Regions from separate parts of the Aeromonas sp. FDAARGOS 1414 genome, predicted to be linked through region 3. Evidence: riboswitches for the same ligand, from Rfam matches in the RefSeq annotation. Region 3 holds a riboswitch; each other region holds the start of a gene.
What was found. A riboswitch is a leader RNA that binds a small molecule or an ion and turns the genes downstream of it on or off. The one in region 3 is predicted to bind cyclic di-GMP.
Positions count from the first base shown of each region.

Region 1: it holds a riboswitch for cyclic di-GMP, as region 3 does, so the genes downstream of both, I6L44_RS11905 (glycosyl hydrolase family 18 protein) here and gbpA (N-acetylglucosamine-binding protein GbpA) in region 3, are expected to answer to the same signal.
Region 2: it holds a riboswitch for cyclic di-GMP, as region 3 does, so the genes downstream of both, I6L44_RS20590 (immunoglobulin-like domain-containing protein) here and gbpA (N-acetylglucosamine-binding protein GbpA) in region 3, are expected to answer to the same signal.

Region 1 is NZ_CP077210.1:2,682,102-2,689,260, forward strand. It holds tRNA gene I6L44_RS11900 (tRNA-Ala) at 1-15, opposite strand, end outside; gene I6L44_RS11905 (glycosyl hydrolase family 18 protein) at 1,274-3,871, opposite strand; cyclic di-GMP riboswitch class I at 3,970-4,057, opposite strand; tRNA gene I6L44_RS11910 (tRNA-Arg) at 4,514-4,590, shown strand; gene I6L44_RS11915 (DMT family transporter) at 4,798-5,682, shown strand; gene I6L44_RS11920 (methyl-accepting chemotaxis protein) at 5,788-7,159, shown strand, end outside.
Region 2 is NZ_CP077210.1:3,612,049-3,619,207, reverse strand. It holds gene I6L44_RS16365 (hypothetical protein) at 1-1,688, opposite strand, end outside; gene I6L44_RS20590 (immunoglobulin-like domain-containing protein) at 1,857-4,046, opposite strand; cyclic di-GMP riboswitch class I at 4,097-4,182, opposite strand; gene prlC (oligopeptidase A) at 4,620-6,662, shown strand; gene I6L44_RS16350 (bifunctional diguanylate cyclase/phosphodiesterase) at 6,870-7,159, shown strand, end outside.
Region 3 is NZ_CP077210.1:3,085,167-3,092,325, forward strand. It holds gene I6L44_RS13815 (diguanylate cyclase) at 1-809, opposite strand, end outside; gene I6L44_RS13820 (M3 family metallopeptidase) at 1,431-3,275, opposite strand; gene I6L44_RS13825 (methyl-accepting chemotaxis protein) at 3,549-5,231, shown strand; cyclic di-GMP riboswitch class I at 5,497-5,582, shown strand; gene gbpA (N-acetylglucosamine-binding protein GbpA) at 5,648-7,069, shown strand.

The DNA of each region.
Region 1 (7,159 bases), 400 kb from region 3:
CTGAGCTATAACCCCAACTCACCTCGGTGCTGACGAAGTTATCTCCGGCAACGGAGGCGCATGATATGCATCACCCGCTTTGCTGTCAACCCTAAAATAACCGCGACTGATTCGTTTAGTCAAAATTGCAGCAGTTCGCTGTTTTTACCAGCAAGGCGCGTGCTATCTCTCTGTTTTATGTCACAAATTGGCTCAAGCACCTATAAAGGAGAGGCCGTGCAGCGAGCCTCTTTCCCCGTGCAACGCTCCCGCTCTCAGACCTCTCTATGCTGGCTGGTAATCAGCTTCTCCCCCGTCACCTCGGGAAAGCCTTTCCATAAAGGGCATTGCATTTGAAAACCCTTTCCATGATTTTTGTAAATTTACAACACAGAAAGTTGATCTGGCTCACAAATGACCATAGGATCAAACCGTGACCCAGGTCACACACCATAACCATAAATGACAGAGCGATGAGGTAAACCATGTTTGAGAATCTGGCAGTCCTGTTCCACCTGCGCGGTGCAACCACCAAGAACGGCGTTGTAGAGAAAGATGCCTATGCCCCCTCCACCCGTGAATACTACTTCCGCTACGGCAAATAATTGCTGAAAGTCTTTCACGGAAAACGTAATAAAACTACAACACACATCATCACACAGCCCTCTCGAGGCGCTGTCCTGTCCGGGCCAGATGTTCCACGGCCAAACCTGAACTCCACCAAACAAGAATGGGGCCCGCAGGCCCCATCTTTTATTGCATCGGCTCATTGCGGGATCTCGGCCTGATCCAGGTATGACACCATGAAATCCCCTTGCCGGGAGCGCTGGCTTGGATAACACCAGCATCCGGGAAGCTGGCTATAATGCTTGCCATCCTTGTTCAACAGCCAAATGCCGTCGATTAGGTACTGCATGAAGGGACAGCATGACGACGGACAGAGATTTAAAAAGAGCAAGCGAAGTTGAGCAAGCCCTCATCCTGGCGATACCGACCCGCTGGCCTGTCTCGCCAACAGCGGGATGCTCGCCTCTCGGGCAACCTGAAAATATTCGGCCGCAGACTTTCCAGCAGTGTAATTACAACAGCGGAAAGGTTACCACGAATCAGGTTCACACCTTATCAGAGAGCAGTGCAGCCATCACTTGGGGAGAGCCTTCATGCCGGCACCACAAGTCGGCCTGACCGGATACAAGACAGAGCAGAAAAAGAGGGATTGGCAGAGCAACCAATGTTCAGCGCCGCGGGTTGCAAAAGCGGGGCATGACCAGCATGCCCCGCCACAACTCAAGCCTTATTTACAGCTGGCGGCCCCCACATCCTGCCAGACGTCGTGTTTGCCGGGCTCGTTGCCCTTGGTCCAGTATTGCGCTTTCCATTGACGGCCATTATGGGTGGTGATCTCGCCACCGTTGTAAGCTACATTGGCATCCCAACCCAGTTGCACCTTGCTCACCAGCAACCACTGATCTGCGGTACGGCTCGGCTCGTTGCCCTGAGTCCAATACTTGGCCTGCCACACCAGCTGGTTGTGACTCACCTTGTCACCGCCGTTGTAGACCTTGCTCGCCTGCCAGGCAGGCCAGTTGGCCGCATCCGGATCGGTGGCCGAGCAACCGCCACCACCGCTGACCGGCTTGACCGTCAGACGGGTTGCCGCGCTGGCATCCAGCGCGCCGTCGGAGACGGTGAGGCTAAGGTCATAGGCGGTGTCGCTGGTGACGCTCGGGCCGGTGACCACCAGGGTGGCGCTGTTCTGACCGCTGGCGGTGAGGCCGGCCGGTACCGTCCACTGATAGGTGAGCGGATCACCGTTCGGGTCAGACGCGGTCGCCTTGAGGGTCACCTGCTTGCCAGACTCCACGGAAGCGGTAGCCGGCAGGCTCACCAGTGGCGGCAGGTTGGGCTGCGGCGCCTTGTTGGTGACCACCACCTGATCCTTGGCACTCAACTGCTGGTCATCGGTCACTGTCAGCTCGAACACCAGATTGATGTCGGTGGACACGGCATCGAGTACAACGCGGGCCTTGGCCTGAGTGGCATCAAACAGGGTGGCCTGCGGGCCGGATACCTGCTTCCAGCTATAGGTGAGGGCGCCATTTTCCGCGTCGTGGGACGCGGAACCATTCAGCGTCACCTCGGTCGGGCCAGTGACACTCAGATCGCTGCCCGCGTTGGCCACCGGCGGCTTGTTAGCTGGCGGAGTGGTTCCCTCGCCGTGACCCAACCCCTCGTGCATGGCATTGAGGATGTCGCCGTTGTCGGCATCAATCTCCCAGGAGAAGAGGCCGCCCAGCTTGTTGGCTAGCACATACTGCCCCTTGGCCTTGACCGAGCGGTCGTTGTCATAGGTGATGAGATCGCCGGTCGAAGCCTTGAACAGATAGGGAGCCTCGGCCACCTCGTCGTAGCTCTTCTCCCAGCCAGCTCCCATCCGGTTGTTGACGATGTCGCGGTAATCGACCACGCCATCTTCCCAGGTGCCTTTCACCTTGCCGGTCGCCTTGCCGGTGAAGGGGTTGTTGCCCTGATAGCCGCTCACGCCAGTCCAGCCACGGCCATACATGGCGGCACCGACCACCAGCTTGCCGGGGTCAACCCCTTGCGCCAGCATCAGGTTGACTGCCTTGTCGGTGGTGTACTTGGTATCGGGATCCCAGCTCGCCGCGTAGAGGTTAGTCTGGTGGCCCAACTCGGTGTTGCTCCAGGCGCCGTTGTAGTCGTAGGTCATCATAAAGATGTGGTCCATATAGGGTTGGGCCGCCCTGTAGTCCACATCCTGGATCTTGTCCCCCCCGGCCCCGATAGCCGACGTCAGCTCATACTGGCGACCAGTCTGCGACTCCAGCTCGTCGAGCATGGCGCGCAGCTCCTTCATCAGGGCCACGTAGGTGGCACCATCACTCGGGCTACCCAGCTTCGGGTTGGCACCCTGTCCGCCCGGATACTCCCAGTCAATGTCCACGCCATCGAAGAATTTCCAGGTCTGCAGGAACTCTTTGACCGAGGCGACGAAGGTATCGCGCTTGGTTTTGTCACCGAGGAAGTAGAAGGGGTCGGAAAGGGTCCAGCCGCCGACGGAGGGGAGGATCTTGAGGTCAGGGTAAGCCTGTTTGAGCGCCATCAGGGCACCGAAGTTACCCTTGTAAGGCTCGTCATAGGCAGTCAGGCCACTTTGCGGCATCTGAACGGCGGCCCAAGGATCGTGGATCGCAACCTTGAAGTCGGCACGACCGGCACACGCACGTTGCAACGCCTGGAAGCTCCCTTCGATCTCCTTGAGGCTATCGTTGAGGCCATCCCCGCCACAGATGGGGGTGAAACCATAGAGGATATGGGTCAGGTTCTGGGCCGGGATCTTGTCCACTGTGAACTTGCGACCATAGACGCCCCACTCCACGTAGTAGGTACCGACCACCTTGCCGGACTTGTTGGCGTAGGGCTTGTTGTTCTCCTGCAACGCGGCCTTTAGCGGCGCCAGGTGGCTGCCATCGGTATCGGCGACCACGATCTCCTTGGCATCAGAGAGAGTACAGCCATCGGCATTGCAGAGGGCCACCTGCATCTGGTAGCGCCCACCTTTGTTCACCTTGAATTTGGCCGTGCCTGCAGCAGCAGAGGGGCCAGACCACACCTCCTTGCCATCAAGCAGTACCTTGGCAGTCTGGCCGACGTCACCGCTCCAGAGGTTCCAGTTCACCTCCACATCGGCGGCATCCTTGACCTTGACCAGATTGTTGTAGGAGGTTGCCGCCTGATCCACTTCAACAATGGCGAACTTGATGGGACCCCAGCCGATGGTGGGCTTGCCCGGCGCAGCCGCATAAACGGCAGATGAGGCAAGCAGGGAGCCGACCATCATGGCCAGCAATGCGGGTTTTGGACTTAGCATATTGTTTTCCTTTACGTTATGGACAAACGAAAGGGCAACACAACACGACAGGCAACACAAACACGACTACCCCTTGGCAAAGGCAGCCAGCATAACACTGTGGTGGCCCCGCTATCCCAGCTCAACAACGCCTTTAGACCGGAGGCTTTGCGTCCCGACTTTTCAATCGGTTTGCCCTTGTCACAACTTTATTTTCGGCGATAACTAATCGCGAATTAACTCTATGGCAATTTATATAACTAAGCAAACAAGACCATTCCAAACCCGCTACTGGCCGTACCTGACGCTGAGCCATAGCTTCATGATTCATCTTTAAAATACAAGGGAGCATTGGCCATGATTAATAGCTACCCAACTGATTAAGCTAAATATTTCACTAAAACAAAATAAAACGACAAAAGCTCAATACCTGTGGCACAACACAACAAGAGGTAGCCATACCTCACGGCAACAAGTGAATTAAAAGTCAATTTATTGCATACCAGTATCTTCCTCCCCCCACCCCTTCTTATTCAGACACCACAAACTTGTTTATCTGACCCCCAGAGCACAAACGTACAATCCGGCCAGAATGTAAGCAACTGGATAAACAGACATACGCAGTTGTTTATTTTTATTGGCATTTTTATATAATGCCCGCACGTCCCAGTGGCACAGCTGGATAGCGCGCGCCCCTCCTAAGGGCGAGGTCGCAGGTTCGAATCCTGCCTGGGACGCCACCCATCATCCCCTTTTCGCATTCACTCATCTCTTTGGCGATTCGTTCGACGTCCAGCAGCACTCTGCTTGCACCATCAAAATTCTCACCAAGTCACAAGTAATTGTATTCACGCGGCATTCGGCATCTCTCCTCTCTCTGATAGACTGCTTTTTTTGGCTGAGCCCTACGGCAAAGCCAGCAGCTTCATCTTGCAAAGGAGTGTTGGATGTCCGGATGTTCCTGGTGGGATAGATCCACCGGTTTTGCACTGCTGACCATTGTGCTGTGGGCCTCACTGGCGGCGCTGACGTCACGGGTCACCAGCGTGTCACCACTGGTGCTGGTCGGGCTGGTGCTGTTTTTCTGCGGGGTCGGGGCCTTGCCGTTTTGGCGCCAATGGCGCGCTCGTCCTATTACCTGGCTGGTGACGGTTACGGCATTGCTGCTCTACCATCTGCTGCTCTTTATGAGTTTTCGCCATGCCCCGGTGCTGGAGGCCAACCTCATCAACTACCTCTGGCCGCTCTGCATCATTCTGTTCACCCCGCTGTTGTTGCCCGGCCATCCACTCCATGCCCGTCATCTGCTGGCTGGCGCCTTTGGTCTGGCGGGCTCCATGCTGGTGATGGTCAATGGCGAGCTGCAACTGCAACAGACCTATCTGCCGGGATACCTGTTGGCGCTCGGTGCAGCTGTCGTCTGGGGAGCCTACTCGGTATTATCACGCCGTCTGCCGCCAGCCCCCGCCGTGGTCACTGCGGCAGCCTGTCTGCCCGCGGGTTTGCTGGCGCTGCTGCTTGCCCGTCTGCTGGAGGGGCCCCTGCCGCTCGCGCAGATCCCCACCAGTGACTGGTGGCTGATCATCGGGCTGGCGCTGGGCCCTATGGGGGCGGCCTTTGTGACCTGGTATCTGGCACTGCGAGACGGCGATCCACGCCGGATCGGTGCCCTTGCCTACCTGACACCGCTGCTGAGTACCTTGCTGCTGGTGTTGCTCAATGGAGAAACGCTGACTTCGCGCCATCTGCTGGCCGGTGCACTTATCATGGGAGGCGCCCTGCTCGGTATGCTTGGCCAACGCAACAGCGCTCAGGTATCCCCAGCCAGTTAAGCCGGCAAGATAGGACCACCTGACCATGCTGTCATAAAAACGCCATCATCCCTGTTTAGGCTCTGGCCACGCTCCCCCATGGTCTGTGCTGACAGGAATTACCCCGTGAAAATCGCCCATTACGCCACCCTCTCCTCCCTTGTTTTGTTACTGGTCGCGGGAGGACAGGCGCTGGCCCTCTACCACGGCTGGCAACAGCTTGCCCGTACCAATCAGGCCCAGCATCAGCACGAGACGCTGCAACAACTGGTGACAGTGACCCTGCAAAACAGCCTGCGTGACTACCTCAACAGCGGCGATCCACAGCAACTGACCGCTGCGGAGAAGATCCGCCAGCAAGCGCTTTCCTCGCTGACCACTCAGGATGATGCCGTGGCGGCCCCGCTCAGGCAGCAACTCGAACAGATGGGGCAGCGCATCGCACACGACTATCAGGCCGCAGGCAAGCTCTCGGGCAACAGCCAGCTGCTGCTGCAAAATGCGGAGAGTGAGCTGGGCAGCCAGGCCATGGCGCTGATCCGCTATGGGGAGCAAGGTGCCAGCACAGAACAATCTGCCGCGGCACAACAATATCGCAGCGGTGCGGCCGAGATCCTGGCGGGCCTGCCGCGCCTCGCCCATTTGCGCCAAAGCTATATGGAGCAGGGCAATGAAAAGCTGCTCGAAGGGATCCGCTTCGAGCTGGAGGCACTGCAAAAACAGGCGCAAGCACTGCAAGCCTTGCCGCTGATCGGCCTGTATGAAGAGGCGCCCGCCGATGAGTTCACGCTGGGGGAGCCGGTGCGCAAGGAGCTGGGAGATCAACCACGCAGCGAATTACGCTCGCTGCTGGGCCGCTATCCGCAGGAGCTGGCCAACAGCCGCACGGCGCTTCAGCAACAACAGGCTGGCCGCCAGACCGTGCAGCAAGACATCATGGCCATGTTGCAAGCGACCAGACAGATGGGGGAACTACTTGCCCACGAACGGCAAGCCGTCAATCAGGAGCTGGCCACCATCCTCGGCACGCTGGCGCTCTGTCTGGTGATAGTCGCCCTGCTGTTTGCGCTGGTGCAACGACGCTGGCTGCTCACCCCCTTGTTGCGACTGCGTGGAGCCTTTCTGCAGCTCGATCAGACGGGGCAGGCCGAGCCGTTGCCTGCCGGGCGCGATCGCAACGAGCTGGCCGATATTGTTGCCAGCTACAATCGGCTGATCGGTCGCCTGCAACTGGACCAGCAACAGAAAGAGGGGCAGCTGTCAGCGGTATCCCTCAGTCTGCAAGGAATGGTCAGTCAGGTTGACGAGATCCACCACAGCACCCGCACCACCGAACAGGTGGTCGACGAGAGCGGCCAGATGATGGATGAGCTGAACCTGCTGGCCGGAGAGGTCCATCAGGTCGCCGCCGACATCGCCCAGCATGCCCACCATAACGAACAGGCGATGAGCCAGAGCGAAGATCTGGTGGGGAGCATGCTGCACGCCACTCATCAGA
Region 2 (7,159 bases), 530 kb from region 3:
ATTTGGGCATAGGCGGGCAGGCGATCGAGCTGGCCCAAGATCAGCCACTTGTTGATACCGTTCAGGCGTGACTCGATATTGATGTCATGCAGCTCTCTGGCGGCATAGTTGGTGATGCGCACCGTGTCGTTATCAAGCAGCTCGGTCTTGACCAGCGAATTGATGTTGACCGAACGCTGGGCGCGATCGATCAGCACCTCGTAGGGTTCGTCATTGCGCAGTATGTAGCTGACTGCGGTCGGCATCAGCTGATCGAAGATCAGCGGGCGAGCCGGCAACTGCTCGTCGGCCGTGAAGCTGATCTCCTTGCTCAGCAGCTGGTTGAAACCCAGACCGCGCTCGTTGGCGGTGACAAGCGCCGAGCCCGCCAGCTGGAGATCTTTCAGCGCCGCCACGGGCTGCTGGTTGATCTCCCGAACAGTAAAGGTCGGGTTCTTGAACTGAAAGTCGTTGGCGATCAGGGTATCGGCATCATGCCATTCGATGCGGTCCTTGAAGTTCACCACCAGCCGATCGCCATCCATGTCGATTTTTTGCAGATTGCTGTCGGCGATCACCTGCTCAGGCGCCAGCGGGGTGTTGCTGGCGATGGCATCAGCCAGTTTGCGCAGGTCATAGATGTAGTAGTTTTTGCCGGAGGTGTGGGCCAGGAGATAGTCACCCACCTGATAGAGTTGCACCAGACGGTGGCTGTATTTTCCTTCAAAGGCGAGCCGACCGGCGATGGGGGTTTTGAGGCTGTTCTCCGGCGTCACATCCTGCTGGCGGTAGACCTTGATCTCGCTCAGCGCATCGGCCACCAGCACGTAATCCTGATTGGCAAAGACGGCCTGGGCGCGGTGCAGGCTGTTGCTGCCGGAATCTCGGCCGGTTCCCAGGGTGGTGACATGGCGATGCTCGTCGGCCAGATCGAAGATATCGACCCGGTGCGAGTAGCGCGAGACCACGTAGAGCTGGTTGTTGCGGACAAACAGTTCGCTGACCTGGTTGTAGGCCGTGGTACTGCCGGTTGCGGTGCCGCGGATCTCGCCAATCTGCTGGCGGCTCGGGATATCGATAATGGCCACATGGCCCGGATTGCCGTTCTGGCTGACATAGAGCCGATCCTGATAGCGCTCGACCGCCGTGATCAGGCTGGCGTCCAGCCCCAGCTGGTCGGCCGTCAGCTCCTCGCCTTTGTCCAGATATTGCAGCGAGGTGGCAAACGAGTTGACGCTGCAGGAGCTGGTCTCCATCACCACCCGGGGGCGTTCGCCATTCTGGATCTGGCCGTGGGGGAAGTACTCCAGCAGACAGCCGTTGCCGTAGTCATAGTTGCCAAAGCGTTTGTTGACCGCTACGACCCCACCGTCGTACCAGGTCAGCTCCCACTCCTCATCGAAGAAATCAAAGACGTTACGAATGGCTGTTTCGTCGAAAAAGTGGGGTTTGGGCAGATCGAACAGGATGTGGTTATCCGCCGTCAGCGGGTAGAGCAGGCCGTTGATGGCAAGGTGGCGCTTGCCATCCTTGATGATCACGTCCTGCTCGTCAGCCGCACTCTGATGCAGCGCGGCGAGGCGTGCCGTCATCTGTTCGTAGTGCTCCTGATAGGTTTGTTTGAAATAGGCTTGTTCGCGCTCATCGGCCACGACATGGGCCGACAGCAGCAAACCGAGCAGGGTGGCAAGCTTGGTGGTTCTTGGCATGGTGATTTCCTTATCTTGGTTGTTGTTGGATGTTTTTGGGTGGTTGGCAAGCATGTAAAAGAGAGGGGCTAACCCGTCCGGGTCAGTGCATCCTGCCCATCGGCAGCGTGGCCGACGGGCAGGATATGGGCGGGGGCCTGTCGGCCCCCGTTAGTGGTTGGGGCAAGGTCAGAGCTTGATCCAGGCATCGCTCCAGGCAGAGCCGGTACCCGGCGCATAGTGGCTGGTCGAGCCGCCACACCAGCCGCTGTAGGGCCAGGGTTTGCACTCGTAGTTGCCACCGGCATTGCTGACCCGATCACCGGCCTGATAGCCGGTGTTGGGGGCGTAGGCCGGGTAGTCACCTTCGCCACCGCTGCTGCTTTCTTCGGTCAGCGCAACCGGGAAGCGCTGCACCACCGGCTGCTGGCCGTCAGCCAGACCGGTGATCACCACTTCGTAGCTGCCATCGGTGACATTGCTGCCCTGCAGCACCAGGGTGCTGGTGCCGTTCACCTGGCTGCTGGTGGTACCGTGGCTGAGTCCGCTCTGCTCCAGAGTTGCGGTGATCTGTACCGGGTTGGCGGTGGTCACGTTGAAACGGATGCTGACCTGACCGTTGACTATGGTGTACTCGCTCGCCATGGCGCTGACGGTGAAGTCGCTGCTGCCTTCGGCGGGTGGCGTTGTGCCGCCGCAGTCGCTGTCGCCCTGTACGCGCCAGACGCCCCAGTCACCCGTGGTGCCCGGCTCTTCGTTCTGGGTCCACCAGCCAGCCAGCCAGTTCTTGCCGTTGTGGCTGACGATGTCGCCGCCCACGTAGACCTTCTTGGCATCCCAACTGTTTTCACAGACGGCGCCCTGCTCCCTGACGGTCACGTTGCGCTGCTGGGTTACCTGCTGACCGGCGCTGTCGCTCACCTGATAGGTGAGGGTGTAGCGGCCGACCTTGCTGCTGTCGACGTTGCCGCTGACCTTGATTTGGGCGGTCAGGTCGCCATCTTCTTCATCATGGGCGCTGACGCCGGTCATCGGATCGAAAGCGGTACCCAGTTCCAGCGTGGTGTCGGTGACACCGCTGAACACCGGCTTCATGCTGTAGACCTCGATGGTGCGTACCTGCTCGGTGACGTTGTTGTCGCGATCGCTCACCTTGTAGGTGAGGGGGTAGAGGCCGATGCGCTGGCTGTCTACCGATCCTTCCACCTGGATCTGGCCAGTCAGGTCGCCATCTTCCTTGTCGTTGGCGCTGACCCCGGCCAGCGGATCAAAGGCAGTACCCTGCTTGATGCGGGTATCGCTCAGGCCGCTGAACACCGGCTTGCCGTTGTCGACCGGGGGCGTGATCTCCTGATCGTGGATGAAGGGGCCGTAGCTCTTTATGAAGGATTCGTTGTAGGACTGACCGGCGGCGTTGCGGCCCATGTCCCAGTTGATGGACCAGGTCATCACGCCACGCAGCGGTTGCCCCTCGCTCTTCAGGCGGTTGAAGGCGTTGTAGAGCTTCTGCGGATCCTGCACATAGCCAGTGGCTGCGGCGTCAATGTTGGTCGGAATACCGAACACCAGCTTGTCATGGGGGATCTTGTAGAAGCCGCGGGTACCGTTGCTCAGCGAATCCGCCATGTAGTAGATGAACTCTTCTTTCAGGGCATCGTTGTTCTGGGCAATCCAGCCGATGCCATCGATGTAGATACCGTCGCCACCCTGGTTGTAGAACTGGGGGTTGATCCAGTCGTAGTACCCTTCCAGATTGCGGATATAGGGGATGTAGGCGCCAGTCTGGGTCAGATAGGGGAACTCCGGCGCCATGGTGATGAGGAAGTTTTTCCCCTGGGCGCGGTAGTGATCCTTGACCAGACGCAGGGCTGCCGGGATCACGGTCTGGTTGTCGGCGGCGGTGATGGCGGCCTGTTCCAGATCGATATCCAGCCCGTCGAAGCCGTAGGTCTCCACCAGACGGATGATCTCGTCGGCAAAGGCCTGCTCCTGACCCTTGCGCAGCTCGATGTGTGCATCGGCACCGCCCAGCGCCAGCAGCACGGCTCGGCCCTGACGGTTCAGCTCGGCGATCTGCTCGATAAACTGGCTTTCGCTCATGCCGATGGCCGGGTCGAGTTTGAAGGTGGGGATGGGATCGCTGCCATAGACCTTCATGAAGGAGACATCGACCACGTTGTATTGCGGGTTGACCTGATCGAGCTTGACGCAGGGGGCGATACCGCCCTTGTAGCCCGAGCCGTCACACCAGTTGTGCCAGTAGCCGACCACTACGCCGGACTGGGGGTTAACCATCGCCTGACCGGCACTGGCGGCATATGCCATGGGGGTGCCCATGCCGAGCAGGCAGCCAAGCAGGGATAATTTGAGTTTGTTCATCGTCTCTCCGTACGGTGCAAATGGGGCGTCGGTTGTGACCGGACGTCCCCGGGGGCAGCCCCGCTGTCATAGGTGTTTTCCCTTAGACCGGTGGCTTTGCGTCGCGCCCTTTCGGGTCACTTTGCCTTTTTCACCCGATTTCTGTGCAGCACAGAGAATCAAGTGACCTGCATGGCAGGTTACCTATGATAGATGCTTGAAAATAAATTAATCAATAGTTGGTTTTGATTCTAATTGACTGAAAAATATTGATAATTTGTTACAGTTACCACATCTTGTCCGTTTCCATGATTGAGCATGACGGCACTTGGCTGGCAGCTGTGGCGCCGGTAAATGGCGGCTTTTTGCCCCTTGAAAGTAGCGATAAGAGCCAAAAAAGGCCCACAGATTCATCCTGTTACTGGCTGTTGATGGCAAAACTGCAGCAACGGCAGAGATCCGGGTCGCAATGGCTGGAAAAGTACAGGGTTGCGGCGGATTCCCGCTTGATTATTGCGTGGCTTGGCCACATGTTAGAAAGCCATACAGAGCTGCTAAAGCGGTCTGTTCAAGACCAAACAAGAGGTAACCGGGATGAATAACCCTTTGCTGACAATGGATTCACTGCCCCCTTTCAGCCAGATCAAGCCGGAGCAGGTTCAGCCTGCCGTGATTCAGGCGATTGCTGACTGCAAGCAGAAGATCAGCGATGTGCTGGCCCAGCGTGATCCCCATACCTGGGATAGCCTGATTGCCCCGCTGGAAGAGGTAAATGACCGCCTGTCACGGATCTGGTCACCGGTCAGCCACCTCAACTCCGTACTCAACAGCGAAGCGCTGCGCGAGGCCCATGACGCCTGCCTGCCGCTGCTCTCCGAATTCCAGACCTATGTCGGTCAACATGAAGGGCTCTATCAGGCCTATCTGGCCCTCTCCCAGAGCGATGATTTCCCGCTGCTCAGCGGCGCCCAGCGCAAGGAGATCCAGAATACCCTGCGTGACTTCCGCCTCTCCGGCATCGGTCTGCCTGCCGAGGCGCAGCAGCGCTACGGCGAAATTCAGGCCCGCCTCTCCGAGCTGGCCTCCCGTTTCAGCAACAACGTGCTGGATGCGACCCAGGGCTGGCACAAGCTGGTGGTTGATGAAGCCGAACTGGCTGGTCTGCCCGAGAGCGTGCGTGCCGCTGCCCGTCAGATGGCTGAACTTAAAGGCAAAGAGGGGTGGCTGTTCACGCTGGATATCCCTTCCTACCTGCCGGTGATGATGTACGCGGACAACCGCGAACTGCGCGCCGAGATGTATGAGGCCTTCACCACCCGCGCCTCCGATCAGGGCCCCAATGCGGGCAAGTGGGACAACTCCGCCATCATGAGCGAGCTGCTCACCCTGCGCCGCGAACTGGCCCAACTGCTGGGCTTTGCCAACTATGCCGAGCTCTCCCTGGCCACCAAGATGGCGGACAAGACCGAACAGGTGGTGAGCTTCCTCACCGATCTGGCGGCCAAATCCCTGCCGCAAGGCAAGGCCGAGCTGGAGGAGATCCGCGCCTTCGCCGCCGAGCAGCATGGTCAGAGCGAGCTGGCCGCCTGGGATCTCGCCTACTACGCCGAGAAGCTCAAACAGCACAAGTTCTCCATCTCCGATGAGCAGCTGCGCCCCTATTTCCCTGCCAACAAGGTGGTGAAAGGGTTGTTCGAAGTGGTCAAGCGGGTGTTCGGCATGAAGGTTCGCGAGCGCCTCGGCATCGACACCTGGCACCCTGACGTGCGCTTCTACGACATCTTCGATGCCGACGACGAGCTGCGCGGTAGCTTCTATCTCGACCTCTATGCCCGCGAGCACAAGCAGGGCGGGGCCTGGATGGATGTTTGTTTGGGTCGTCGCTACCGTCAGGATGGCTCGCTGCAAAAGCCGGTGGCCTACCTGACCTGCAACTTCAACGGTCCGGTGGATGGCAAACCTGCGCTGTTCACCCACAACGAAGTAGTTACCCTGTTCCACGAGTTCGGCCACGGCATTCACCACATGCTGACCCGGGTCGATGTGGCCGGCGTGGCCGGCATCAACGGCGTGGCCTGGGATGCGGTAGAGCTGCCGAGCCAGTTCCTCGAGAACTGGTGCTGGGAGTCCGAAGCACTGGCCTTTATCTCCGGCCACTACGAGACCGGCGAACCGCTGCCAGCCGATCTGCTGGAGAAGATGCTGACCGCCCGCAACTTCCAGGCTGCGATGCAGATGTTGCGCCAGCTGGAGTTCGCCCTGTTTGACTTCCGTCTGCACCAGGAGTTTGATCCGGCCAATCCGGCGCAGCTTCCGGCGCTGCTGGATGAGGTGCGCAGTCAGGTAGCAGTGATGACGCCACCGGCGTTCAACCGCTTCCAGCACAGCTTCTCCCACATCTTCGCGGGCGGCTATGCGGCGGGCTACTACAGCTACAAGTGGGCCGAGGTGCTCTCTGCCGATGCCTTTTCCCGCTTCGAGGAGGAGGGCATCTTCAACCCGGCCACCGGACAATCTTTCCTGAAGAATATTCTGGAGAAGGGGGGCTCGAAGGAGCCGATGGAGCTGTTCCGAGCCTTCCGTGGCCGTGAGCCCAAGGTGGATGCACTGCTGCGACACAGCGGGATCGCTGCCTGAGATTCCTGACCCGCCGCCTGTGTGAGCTTCAAGCAGGTACACTGTTTTGCGGCATAGTGGGATCGAGTCGTGATTTCTGCGACAAAAAGGGACCTTTTGGTCCCTTTTTTCAAGGCTTTTTAATATCTTGCTGATTGCATATTTGCACTGCCCACGGCTCTTCAGTAGAGTCGTGTTCTAACCTTCAAGGAGAGAAAGCCACTTGCCATGAGGCGAGCACTCGATTCCGTCTATCAAATCATCTCCAGTCTGGCTCATTCGAGCGGCCAGGGATATTTCGATACCTTTGTGAGTGAAATCGCCGCTGCTGTGATGGCTGATGTCGTCCTGATCGCCAGCAGGGAATCAAATGCTACCCACCTGACGGTTCAGACCGCCTATCCCTCCTCCCTTGACACCGATGCCCTGACGCTGCCACTGACTGACTCTCCCGATGCCATTACCTGGCAGGAGGGGGAAGCCTGGTTCAGCGATCGTCTGCTTCAGCTCTTTGCCAA
Region 3 (7,159 bases):
TGCGCCTGGCCACATTCATGGCAACGCGCCTGGACGGCAGCCTCCATAAAACGGGCATGGCATGACAAACAACGGAATTTCTCAAGGGGCCTGTCATAGTCAACACCGATGTGACGCAGAGTCGTGACGCACTTGGGACAACGCAGCACACCCTGTCGCATGAATGCATCCTGATCATCCACGTGCCCGCAGGTGAAGCAGTGCACAGCTGGCTTGGCCTGGATGGCGATATGAGCGCATTCGGGACACACATCGACAAAATTGAGATGTGCCGAGTTGCAACTGTGACAAAGACGTACCCGGTCCACCAGCTGCTCACTCTGCAATAAACGCTCTGCAACCAGCTGCGGGAGGGCATCCCCTGCTTCGCTGCCCAGCAGGCAATCCAGCAGGGGATAGCTGTACCCCTGACGGCAACCAGCCTGCCAACGTGGCAACAAGCGAAAATGGGAGCGAGGCCAGCTGTACCAAGCCAGCTTTTCCATGTCATCCGGATGCTCTCGAGGGGTCAACAACGCCAACCGTTCAAGCATGTCAGAGGCCCGTTCATCCAGCTGTGTCAGGAGACCGTCGGCCAACATGGGAGAGAGCGGGCTCTTTACAACACAAAATACCGGCTGCAAATAGCGTATCGGGTCACGCCGCACAGCCTGCAATACCCTGTCCTGCTCATCTGCAGGCAGGTTGAGCAGTAATACCGGCTGCTGCAATGGATCCCAGCAGGACAGATCGAGAAGTGGCAAGGCAACACGATCCACCGAGCCTCCCAGCAGCGCAATCTGACCGGGGTGTTCACTCGTGCTCATCATGGGGAAATAACCTCTTTCCATTCACTGACAAATAGATACCAAGCCAATAAAACGGACCCGCCTGTTGTCATGCATCGGCAGACTCAGGCAATGTCGCGAGATGCGCATTGCCCTGCACGGACAGCACAACAGCAGTGTCAACGTTATCGACGGATAGCATGAAGCAGGCGAACGCGCAGAAAGAGTTGAGAGCTGACGCCATTTTCATGTGCGGCTCAGCCATCTCGGGGGGAAGAGATCTGAAGCTTTCCGAGCCCGACTCACATCGGGGGTGGCAAGGTGGGCGATTTTGCAGTTGTGGACAATTTAGTCAACCCGGAAAGATGAGAATAACTAGCAGATAGTTGAATGGATCAATCTTTATGCACAAAGATGACTACAAAAAGCACTATTAACAGAAAAGACAAAAGAGCGTAACTCAGTGAATCTACTATCTTGCAGCCTGCAATTCCTATTCATGTTCATATGAATACATATCTGATGGCAAAATGCGGACCCAATCGGCAAGGCGACAAACTATGTCGCGCACCTGCCAATAATATGGCAGCGTCTGCCACGGTTACGACAACGAATAACCATGAAAAGCACAGCTCCCGGCCTGATCACCGGGAGCTGTGCGGATTATTCGGCTGAAACCGGTTGGTAATGGTTGACGATCCACGCCTCGAAGTCGGCCAGCATGCGGGTTTCCGACTCGTTGTTGTCGGCGATAAGCTCGGCGCCGTGGACCACCCGGATATGGGCATCGAGCGGGCTTCCCTCGCCAGCCGCGGGGCGCTGCTGGGCTGCGGCCATGCAGGCTTGCGCCTGTTGCCACGCCTCAGCGGCGCTCAGGTTGCACGCCTCGGCCAGAGGCACGGCACTGAAGCCTTCACCAGTCAGGCTGCGCAGGGTCTCATCATGAGTCATGCCGTTGCCCGGCCCCCAGTAGTGGGCGGCCAGATCCGGCCCGATGCGCGGGTTGTCGGTGAGGTAGCCATCGCGCTTGAGGAAGTAAGCGCGGGTCTGCTCCACCGCCATCAGCGCCAGCAGGTAGCCGTGATAGGCGCAGGCCGACTCCTGATTAAGGAGGTGCGGAATGGCCAGCAGCGGGCGCGGGCTCTCGACACCGAGGATCTTGCGCTCCCACTTGCGGGCCAGCGCCAGCACAGCCTCGGGAGTACGTTCAGCCTCATCCATGGCGTAGAGATCCCGCTCGAAGTAGGCCACCAGCGCGATCTGACGTTCGTTAAAAGCGCGAAACGGCTGACGGGCGGCGATCATCTCCTTGATAAGCGCATCGGGGATCGCCTCTCCTGCCGCATTTCTGGCGTAGCGTTTGAGCCAGTCGGCATCGTCCAGCAGGCTGTCGCAGAACATCGACTGGGTCTCGGCATAAGCCATAGAGGTGGGCGGAAACTCCTGTGAGAAGCAGGGGGCATTGCCGGTGACATTGGCAAAATGCGCGGCGTGGCCCCCCTCGTGGAACAGGGTGTTGAGCCCGCTCCAGCCGCTGCCCACCTGCGCCGGATCGGCCAGGCTGGTGAAATTGACCACCGCAGGTATCCACTCCCCCTGCTGGAAGAAGCTCGGCACCGGGCCGTGGCAGAAGCCGTTCTCGTATTTCCCCTCCCGGGTCAGCAAGTCCAGGGTGAGGGTCGCCCCGCGATACTGGATGCCGAGACGACGGAAGCTCTCGACCCAATCCTTCAGCGCCCGCGAGAAGGGCACATAAGGATCGAGCTGGCGGGTTACATCACCACTGATGGCGTAGCGCAGGTTATGGGGCATCAGGGCCGCCTCCCCCTTGGCCGCTTTCAGCTCGGCAAGGCTTTGCTGCAGCCGGGCGTCGGTGCGGGAAATGAAGTCGTCGAGAATGGAGAACAACTGCTCCGGGCTCATCTGCTCGTTCTTGCGCACCTTGTAATCGAAGTAGTCGCGATAGCCCATGGCTCTGGCAAAGCGGTTGCGCAGCGCCACCACCTCGAGAAAACCATTGCCGACCACCCACTGCTCCAGGGTGTGGAACATGGCGAGCGCGCTCTGGCGCACCGCCTCGCTCGGGCTGGCGGCAAGGGAGGTACTGGCGGCGGGTAGGCTACCAGCCACCTGCTGGCCATGCTCATCCAGCAGGGTCAGTTTCAGCCCCTTGCGGCGGGCGAACAGCGCCGCCTCGGCAGCCACCAGCTCATCCATCAGGGCGGCAGCGGCGGGATCTTCAATCACATTGCACTCGAAGAAGGCGATCCAGCCTTGCAGACCGCGCTTGATATCATCCTCGTCGGCCTGCGCCAGCATCTCCCGCAATTCGGGCAGACGGGCCGGATTGGCGCAAAAAGCCTTGTAGGCCTGCTCGGCCGCGGTAAAACCGGCCTGATCGTCGCTGGTGCCCATATAGGTGGACCAGAAGAGATCCTCCTTGCGCCTGTGTACCTGCAGATAGTCGGCGTTGAGCTGGTTGAAGTAATTCCTGGCAATGGAACTCATAAATTCCCTCTTGTTATGGGGTCACCCGCAGCGGGGCCCACTCCTTTTTTAGTGAAATGCCAAATGATTCACACTCTTTGGCAAAAATTGCGCAGGGATGCGCCTGAACACGCTACCAAAAAATGGGGAGTGCTGTCTGCTGGCTATACTGTTGTCAAAACGCTCATTTAAGGGCGCGCGACCACTGGTTAATAGTAAATAAGTTGTTACATCAAGCAATTGGCTGCCGCAGTAACGAGCCATAGAAAATCAACAGGGAATGAGGGTTTCGTCATGTTCAAGCTCGGTGATATCACCGTGAGCCGCAAATTGTTTTTGCTGCTCACGTTGGCGTTTGTCGGTTTTGTCTCGCTGCTGTTCATCTCGGCCAACGCGCTCCAGCGCAATCTGATGAGTGAGCGAGAGGCGCGGCTCAATGCGGTATTAAGCCAGGCCATGAGCCAGATCCAGTTTCTGGCCAGCACCCTGCCTATGGAGCAGGCGCAGCAAGAGGCACGCAAGCTGCTGACCAATATGCGCTTTGACGACAACAACTATCTGTTCGTGATCAATGAGAACCGCCAGATGCTGGTGCACCCCATCCGGCCGGAGCTGGTCGGCCAGACCATGGGGGAAGGAACAGGTGCCACCGCCGGGCAGTTCTGGCTGCAGATGGTCGATATTGCCAAGGGAGGCAAACAGGGCACCCTGCAATATGTCTGGAGCGGCCCATCGGGCGAAACTGCTGACAAGCTCTCCATGGTGTCAGGCTATCAACCCTGGGGCTGGATCCTCGGTTCCGGCATGCTGCTGCAAGATATCCAGCAGACCATCTGGGCCCAGTACATGAAGATGGGTAGCGCCACCGCCATTGTGACCCTGCTGATGGGGCTGCTGGGCTGGCGCATCACCCGCTCCATCGTCTCCCCCCTCAACCAGATCAACAACGCCATGCAACGGGTCGCCCAGGGGGATCTGGTGGTGAGCATCCCGGTACATGGCAAGGATGAGCTGGGCATGGTCGCCCGCTGTACCAATCAGAGTCTCGATGCCATTCGTCACGCCCTGCTGGAGGCCAGTCTGGGTGCCCGCAACGTGGCCGATGCAGCCCTGCGCATCGCCGCCTCCGCCGAGCAAACCAATCAGGCGGTGAGCAGCCAGCGGGATCAGCTGGCCCAGCTCGCCACAGCCATGAATGAGATGAGCGCCACCATCTCCGATGTGGCCGGGCATGCCGAAAATACCGCGCGGGATACCCAGGAAGCGACCGGAGAAGCTGGCCTCGGCAACCGTGACGTTCACGCCAGTGTGCACGGCATCAAGGCGCTGGCTACCGAGGTGGAGCAGGCCACCCTGCAGGTCAACCAGCTCAAAGAGGGGGTCATGCAGATCGGTGAAGTGACCGCCGTCATCAGCTCCATCTCGGATCAGACCAATCTGCTGGCTCTCAACGCCGCCATAGAGGCCGCCCGTGCTGGCGAGCAGGGGCGTGGCTTTGCCGTAGTCGCCGATGAAGTGCGCCAGCTGGCCAGTCGTACCCGCCAGTCCACCGAAGAGATCCAGAGCACCATCGCCCAGTTGCAGCAACGGGCCGTCACTGCTGCCAATGCCATGGATGCCAGCCGAAAACTGGCCGAAAGCAGCGTCAACCAGTCACAACAAGCGGGTCAGGATCTCACTCTGATCGTCAACCATATCCAGCATGTGAGCGACATGGCGACCCAGATCGCTACCGCCGCCGAACAGCAGAGCATGGTGGCCGAGGATATGAATCGCAACGTCAGCGGCATCAACGACTCGGCGCTCGAGATGTCCCAGTCCGCCTCGCAACTGGCGCAGGAGAGCGAACTGCTGGCCGGTCTCTCCCGCAGCCTGGATGAGCGGCTTGCGGTGTTCAAACTGGGCAAGGAGTCCAGCAAGACTCCTATGATGCCAACTCTACATCACTCCAATAGCGAGCAGCGCGCCCGCCATTGATGGCGTCAATCCGTGTCGCCTTGTCACTCGACCTGCCAGCTCGGCTGGCAGGTTTTTTTAAGCCGAAAAACGCGCAGCAAGCATGCATCTTATCGGCATATTCAACGGCATTCGACGCCATTCATAAACAAGAGAACAATTTAAAAACAGCCAGTTAGAACGTTTTTTGTGCCACCGGATTATGCATTTAAACATTCAACTTCAAATAATTAATCAATGCGGTGCACAATGCTGATGGCCGAACATTTGGCCCATCACTAACCATCTAGTCATTTGGCAAACTGACCGAAAGGTCGGGACGCAAAGCCTCCGGTCTACAGACGTTTTGTCCAGGATAGCGGGGTTGCCACACGCAAGTGTGCATCGGGGAACTCCCTGGCCAACTGACTGCCCACATCTATCGAACAGAGGAATGTATGGCAGCAAAAATCCAACTCAATCACATCGCGGCGGTGCTGGCCCTGCTGGCCAGCGGCAGCGCCCTGGCTCATGGCTACATCAGCCAGCCCGAGAGCCGCAACTACCTGTGCAAAACCGGCGGCAACAGCCAGTGTGGAGGCGTACAGTGGGAACCCCAGAGCGTGGAGGGGCCATCAGGCTTCCCGCAAACCGGCCCGCAGGATGGTCAAATCGCCTCGGCGGGCAGCCCGCGCTGGAGCGAGCTGAACATCCAGACCAGCGACCGCTGGACCAAGCGTGAAATACAGCCCGGCCCCTTCGCCATCAGCTGGACCTTCACCGCCAACCACGTCACCCGCAACTGGCGCTACTACCTCACCAAGCAGGACTGGAACCCCAATCAACCGCTCACTCGCGACTCGTTCGACCTGACCCCCTTCTGCGTCATCGACGGCAACATGGTGCAGCCGCCCAAGCAGGTGACCCATAACTGTGTCCTGCCGGAGCGCACCGGTTATCAGGTGATCCTCGGCGTGTGGGAAGTGGGCGACACCAGCAACAGCTTCTACAACATCATCGATGCCAAGTTCAAAGATGGTAGCCAGCCGCCGCTGGAGTGGAGCCAGGCCGGCACCATCTACCCCTCCATCGACCTCGCGGTGGGTGACAAGGCGATGACCCGGGTATTCGATGCCAACGGCGAGCGCCCCGATCTGCAGACCGTGCTGACCATCACCAATGCCGAGCAGGGCCAGAAGAACAACTGGGCCCATGCCCTCGCCGGCAAGCTCAACGCCGAGCAGAGCCTGATCCGCGCCGGTCAGCAAGGAGCCGATGGCCAGTTCAATCCGATCTACGGCATGAACCCCGTCTATCTGCATCGAGACAGCAAACTGGATCGAGTCGAGATTGATCTGCAACAGCTGCAGCCGCCGGTAGTGGACAGCATCAGCGTCAGCGGTCTGGCCAGCGACTATGTGCTGGACAACGGCAAGGCAACCCTCGATTTCACCGTCACCACACAGGGCGATCTGGCCGTCACCAACACCCTCTATGACCACGGCGGCGTCGCCAAGGGTGAAAGCAGCGCTGACATCAAGGACAGCAGCCACACCTTCACCATGGCGCTGGAAGGGCTCAAGGCCGGTCACCACCAGCTGGTGATCAAGGCCACCCCGAAAACGGGCGGCGAGACCATTCAGCAGACCATGGATCTGATGTTCAAGGAGCAGAGCAGCGGCGAATACGACTTCGTCTTCCCGAACTCGCTCAAATCCTATGCCGCCGGCACCAAGGTGCAGCAGCCGAAAAATGGCAAGATCTATCAGTGCAAGCCCTTCCCCTACAGCGGCTACTGCCAGCAGTGGACCACCACTGCCACCCAGTACGAGCCGGGTTTCGGCTCCCACTGGCAAATGGCGTGGGATGAAGTGCACTAACCCACGCTTGGCCACATAAAAAAGGGCGTCCTCTCTAGCAGGGGACGCCCGGAAAAATCAAACCTTGCGGTTTGCATACCAACGGAACCA